DNA from 2 places in the Pseudomonas sp. LBUM1672 genome. Region 1 is predicted to be linked to the other one. Evidence: predicted binding sites of a transcription regulator. Region 1 holds the regulator's gene; the other holds the start of a gene.
What was found. Region 1 encodes sigma-54, which starts transcription at its own class of promoters, with help from an activator protein. Its sites were predicted from a motif close to ANTGGCATNNANNTTGCTNT; they were not measured.
Positions count from the first base shown of each region.

Region 2: the regulator sigma-54 is predicted to act here: its motif matches at 1,914-1,933, upstream of flgB (flagellar basal body rod protein FlgB).

Region 1 covers NZ_CP166781.1:979,119-982,325, reverse strand. Annotated here, with positions in the region: gene lptB (LPS export ABC transporter ATP-binding protein) at 1-372, shown strand, start outside; gene ACA053_RS04285 (RNA polymerase factor sigma-54) at 557-2,050, shown strand; gene hpf (ribosome hibernation-promoting factor, HPF/YfiA family) at 2,125-2,433, shown strand; gene ptsN (PTS IIA-like nitrogen regulatory protein PtsN) at 2,446-2,910, shown strand; gene rapZ (RNase adapter RapZ) at 2,913-3,207, shown strand, end outside.
Region 2 covers NZ_CP166781.1:4,703,450-4,706,656, forward strand. Annotated here, with positions in the region: gene flgE (flagellar hook protein FlgE) at 1-247, opposite strand, end outside; gene flgD (flagellar hook assembly protein FlgD) at 279-1,001, opposite strand; gene flgC (flagellar basal body rod protein FlgC) at 1,017-1,460, opposite strand; gene flgB (flagellar basal body rod protein FlgB) at 1,464-1,871, opposite strand; gene cheR (protein-glutamate O-methyltransferase CheR) at 2,237-3,064, opposite strand; gene ACA053_RS21435 (chemotaxis protein CheV) at 3,111-3,207, opposite strand, start outside.

The DNA.
Region 1 (3,207 bases):
GAAAGCCTGCTGCAGGAATTCCACATCAGCCACATCCGCGACAACCTCGGCATGAGCCTGTCCGGTGGTGAGCGCCGCCGCGTGGAAATCGCCCGGGCACTGGCCACCAACCCGAAATTCATCCTGCTCGATGAACCTTTCGCCGGTGTGGACCCGATCTCGGTGGGCGACATCAAACAGATCATCTACCACCTCAAGGCCAAAGGCATTGGCGTGCTGATCACTGACCACAACGTCCGTGAGACCCTGGATATCTGCGAAACTGCCTACATCGTAAACGATGGCCAGCTGATCGCCGAAGGTGACTCCGCCACCATCCTGGCCAACGAACTGGTCAAGGAAGTGTATCTGGGCCACGAGTTCCGCCTGTAAGCGCTGACGTGTCTGGCTGGTTGTCCGAGCGCTCGTCTCGATAAAAAATCAATACTTTTTTATTGTTACAGCGCTCTAGGCAAACGCTGCAGTTTCGGGCATATAATTTGCTTATGTTTGGCGCTCCGGCGCCCTGTAGTGGATGGCGCATGTGCGCCGGCGAATAAGGTGTTAAGCCCCTGCCATGAAACCATCGCTAGTCTTGAGAATGGGCCAGCAGCTGACGATGACACCGCAGCTGCAACAGGCCATCCGCCTGCTCCAATTGTCGACCCTGGACCTGCAACAGGAAATCCAGGAGGCCCTGGAGTCCAATCCGATGCTCGAACGCCAGGAAGAAGGCGACGACTTCGATAACGCCGACCCATTGGCCGACAAAGCCGAACAGCTCCCCAACGCCGATGTTTCGGAACCCTCCTACCAGGAAACCGCCCCGACGGTGGATAACCTCGAGGAAGGTGACTGGAACGAGCGCATTCCCAACGAACTGCCTGTCGATACCGCGTGGGAAGACGTCTACCAGACCAGCGCCAGCAGCCTGCCCAGCAGCGATGACGACGAGTGGGATTTCACCACCCGCACATCGGCCGGCGAAAGCCTGCAAAGCCATTTGTTGTGGCAACTGAACCTGGCACCGATGTCCGACACCGATCGCCTGATCGCCGTGACCCTGATCGACTGCATCAACAATCAGGGTTACCTGGACGAAACCCTCGAGGAAATTCTCGAAGCCTTCGATCCGGAACTGGACATTGAACTGGACGAAATCGAAGCCGTCCTGCACCGCATCCAGCAATTCGAGCCGGCCGGCATCGGCGCCCGCAATCTGGGTGAATGCCTGCTGCTGCAACTGCGCCAGCTGCCCGCCAAGACGCCTTGGCTGGCCGAAGCCAAGCGCCTGGTCACCGACTACATCGACCTGCTCGGCAGCCGCGACTACAGCCAGCTGATGCGCCGCATGAAGCTCAAGGAAGATGAACTGCGCCAGGTGATCGAACTGGTGCAGAGCCTCAACCCGCGTCCGGGCTCGCAGATCGAGTCGAGTGAAGCCGAGTACGTTGTCCCTGACGTGATCGTGCGCAAGGACAACGAGCGCTGGCTGGTCGAGCTGAACCAGGAATCGGTGCCACGGTTGCGGGTCAACGCTCAATACGCCGGTTTTGTACGCCGCGCCGACACCAGTGCCGACAACACCTTCATGCGCAATCAGCTGCAAGAAGCCCGCTGGTTCATCAAAAGCCTGCAAAGCCGCAACGAAACTCTTATGAAAGTAGCCACCCAGATCGTCGAGCATCAGCGCGGCTTCCTGGAGTACGGCGACGAAGCGATGAAACCGCTGGTCCTGCATGACATCGCCGAAGCGGTAGGCATGCACGAATCGACGATTTCCCGGGTGACCACACAGAAATTCATGCATACCCCTCGGGGCATATATGAACTGAAATACTTTTTCTCGAGCCACGTCAGCACCTCCGAAGGCGGTGAATGCTCGTCCACAGCGATCCGCGCGATCATCAAAAAACTGGTTGCTGCGGAAAATCAGAAAAAGCCGTTGAGTGACAGCAAGATCGCTGGTTTACTGGAGGCACAAGGCATTCAGGTGGCTCGCCGCACCGTCGCCAAGTACCGCGAATCCCTCGGGATCGCGCCTTCGAGCGAACGCAAGCGGTTGATGTAGAGCCACGCCACAGCGTTCCAGTGGCAGGCATTTCTGCCTGCCGCTTTATGCACTGGCAACGAAGGAGAAGCTGTATGCAAGTCAACATCAGTGGACACCAACTGGAAGTGACCGAACCTCTTCGCACCTACATCGGCGAAAAACTCCAACGATTAGAGAGGCATTTCGACAAGATCACCAACGTGCAGGTCACGATGACGGTCGAAAAGCTCAAGCAGAAAATCGAAGCCACGCTGCATATTCCCGGCAATGAAGTGGTCGCCAACGCGGAGCATACCGATATGTATGCGGCGATCGACGCGCTGACCGACAAGCTGGATAAACAACTCAAAAAGCATAAGGAAAAGACCCAAAGCCTCCTCCAGGGCGCGACCGGTCGTTAACACTCCCTACCCATGATCCGACTTGAAAGCATCCTGACCCCCGGCCGTTCCCTCGTGAACGTGCCGGGCGGCAGCAAAAAGAAAGCCCTCGAGCAAATTGCCAACCTTATCCATAAAGAAGTCCCGGATCTGGAGATGCAAGATGTCTTCGAGGCTCTGATTGCCCGTGAAAAACTCGGTTCGACCGGTTTTGGTAACGGCATCGCCATTCCCCACTGTCGTCTGAAAGGTTGTACGTCGCCTGTCAGCGCACTGATGCACCTCGACGCCCCCATCGATTTCGACGCCATCGACGGCGCCCCGGTTGACCTGCTGTTCGTTCTGCTGGTCCCGCAAGCCGCTACCGATGCCCACCTGGAACTTCTGCGCCAGATCGCCAGCATGCTCGATCGCAAGGAAGTGCGCGAAAAACTGCGCAGTGCCCCGAGCAACGCAGCCTTGTATCAGGTTGTCCTGGACGAGCAGAACGGTCACTGATCATGCGCCTGATCATCGTCAGTGGCCGTTCCGGCTCAGGTAAAAGTACCGCCCTCGATGTTCTCGAGGACAACGGCTACTACTGCATCGACAACCTTCCCGCCGGATTACTGCCGGAACTGGCCGAGCGCGCGCTGATTCATACTGAACTGGCACAGCCGCTGGTTGCCGTCTCCATCGATGCGCGCAACCTGCCGAGTCACCTGTCACGGTTTCCGGAACTGTTGGAAGAAGTCCGCAGTCGGCATATCAAATGCGATGTGCTGTATCTGGACGCTGACGAAGAAACGTTGCTCA
Region 2 (3,207 bases), 2.7 Mb from region 1:
CCATGTCCAACACGTTGCCAGTGTTGTTCACGTCACCCTGGCCGAACTGCTGGGCAACGTTGGCCAGACGCACGCCGTTGCCGACGGTCTTGCTGCCGGTACCCAGGCGGGTGGCCGAATACACGTCTTCGAATTCTGCACGGGACGATTTGAAACCGGTGGTCGCGACGTTGGCGATGTTGTTGCCGGTCACGTCCAGTTGTTTGTTGGCTGCATAGAGACCGCTAAGGCCGATATTGAAAGACATATTCCACTCCTTTGTGCCGTGTTAGTCGGCTCTATATACCAATGGTCTGTACTTTGGACAGGGCAATACTGCCCAGGCCTGCCAGGTTCAGCATCAACTCACCGCCGGTCTGGCTGATGGTCACGCTGTTGACGGTTGCCGGCAGGTAAGTCACCAGCGAGGTCGCCTTGCTGTCGTAAGTCGCGGTGGCGGCAAATTTGTAAGTGCCGGCCTTGGCCACTTCGCCCGCATCGTTCTTGCCGTCCCAGATGAAGCTGGCGTTGCCGGCTTTCTGGCTGCCCAAATCGAGGGTGCGGACCACTTTGCCATCGGCGTCGGTGATCTTGATCGTGACCGGATCCACCGATGCCGGTACCACCGCCGTGCCGTTGAAGCTCTTGGAGGTATCGACGACGGCTGTGTCGGTCTGCGCGACCACCGAGCGGCCCACCAGCGAAGACGCTTGCAGCGCTTGCGACGAGTTGTAGTTGCCGGCAATGCCGCTGACCGTATCGTTCAGCGTGGTGATGCCTTCCAGGCTACTGAACTGCGCCAGCTGAGCCACGAAGTCACCGTTGTCCTGGGGCTCGAGCGGGTTCTGGTTTTTCAGCTGGGTGACCAGCAATTGCAGGAACGCATCTTTGCCCAACGCCTTCTTGCCGGTGGCGCTGTTGGTCGCCGCGGCCAGACCGTCAGCACTGGCGTTGGTCTTGACCGAAGAGTTGGCCAGGACGTCCTTGATGTTCACGCCACTGGTGGTATCGGTAACACTCATCTGAGTCGCCCCTTATCACTGACCGAGGGTCAGGACCTTCTGCATCATGGTTTTGGCGGTGTTCATCATTTCGGCGTTGGTCTGGAACGAGCGACTGGCGGAAATCATGTCGGCCATTTCTTCGACGACGTTGACGTTCGGGTAGTAGACGTAGCCCTTGGTGTCGGCGGCCGGATGGTTCGGCTCGTAACGCGCGTCAAGGTTGCTCTGGTCTTCGACCACGCCCAGCACTTGCACGCCTTGACCGGCGGCATCCTGGTTCTGGAACAGCGAATCGCTGCCGCCGCTCTGGCCACCCTGGAACATGGTGGCGAACACCGGGTGACGGGCGCGATAGGTCTGGTCGATGCTCGACGAGACGGTTTCGGCGTTGGCGATGTTCGAGGCCACGGTGTTCAAGCGCGTGGTCTGCGCACTCATGCCGCTACCGGCAATGTTGAAAACACTGGATAGAGACATGAATTACTCTCCGCGCAGGGCTGACATCAGCCCTTTGAATTTGCTGTTGAGCAGGGTGAAGCTGGCCTGGAAGCCGACGGCGTTTTCCGCGTAGTTCGACTGTTCCAGTTGGGCGTCCACAGTGTTCTGGTCGATCGACGGCTGCATCGGCGTGCGATACATCAGCGATTCGTCGCCATTGCCCAGGCCTTCGGCCTCGATATGGCGGTTGTTGGTCATGTTCAAGGCAAACGTGCCGCCCTTGGATTTCTCGTTCTGTGCGGCGAGCACTTTGGAGAATTCCAGGTCCCGAGCCTTGTAGTTCGGGGTGTCGGCGTTGGCGATGTTGTTGGCCAGGACTTCGGCACGCTGGGCGCGGAAGCCCAGGGCTTGTTCGTGGATACCGAGCGCTTTATCGAAGCTGATGCTCATGTCGGGAAACCTTCGGGTGACCTGATTTTTCGTAACAGAGACATAGCAAGCCGCGTGCCAATTCAAAAAAGCCCGGAAACCGGGGCTTTGCGGGCAGTAGCAAGGCGGCAATGCCAGAAAAGCGGCAACCGATTTCCGCCGTCTGCCGCTTTTCTGCCGCTTTGCGCAATCAGAAGAACACCCTATGACCTGTGGGAGCGGGCTTGCCCGCGATGAAGGTGTCACAGGTTGCGTTGATGTCGACTGATACGACGCTATCGCGGGCAAGCCCGCTCCCACAGGGGTATGTGGTGTTGGTGAGATATTGGCAGGCAAAAAAAACGGGAGCCCCTGAGGACTCCCGTTTTTTTGATGCTGCCAACGAATCACTTCGCCTGGTAAATAATCCCCGGGCTGCACTGGACCATCTGGTAATGATCCGGCAAACCGTTCAGCGCTTCGGAGGCGCCGAGGAACAGATAGCCGCCCGGCTTGAGCGTGCTGTGAATACGCAACAGGATGTCTTTCTTCACCTCGGCGGAGAAGTAGATCAGCACGTTGCGGCAGAACACGATGTCGAACTTGCCCAGAGCCGCGTAGCTGTCCAGCAGGTTGAACGAGCGAAACTCCACGCGACTCTTGATCGGCGCCTTGATGGCCCAGCGTCCCGGCCCTTTCGGGTCGAAGTAACGCTGAAGACGCTCGGGCGACAGACCACGACCGATGGCCAGACTGTCGTACTCGCCGGTCTTGCAGTTGGTGAGCATGGTGCCGGACAGATCGGTCGCGACAATTTGCGCGCCCATCTTCAACTGGCCCATGCTGACCCGCTCGAACTCGTCGATCGACATCGACAGCGAATACGGTTCCTGACCCGACGAGCACGCCGCCGACCAGATCCGCAGACGCTGGCCGGGGGCCGCCTTGATCGCTTCGGGCAGCACCTTGTTCTTCAAGACTTCAAACGGATAGGTGTCACGAAACCACAGGGTTTCGTTGGTGGTCATGGCATCCACCACCATCTCGCGCAAACCGCTGCGCGGCTGGGTCTGGATGCGCTGGACCAGCTCACCCAGGGACTTGATGCCTTGCTGCTCCATCAGTTTGTTGAGACGGCTCGAGACCAGGTACTGCTTGTTTTCACCGAGCAAAATGCCACAGGCTTTTTCCAGGAATACCCGGAACTGTTCGAAATCCAAATTACCCGTAGACAAAGATGCCGCCTCTTAAATCGTGTTAACCACCAGGGGCAGAAGGCCCCTAGCTGATATCTGCTGCTTTGATCCGGTCAACTACCCGGGATGCCAGGTCATCAGGACGGAATTTGGCAAGGAAGTCATCTGCGCCGACTTTCTTG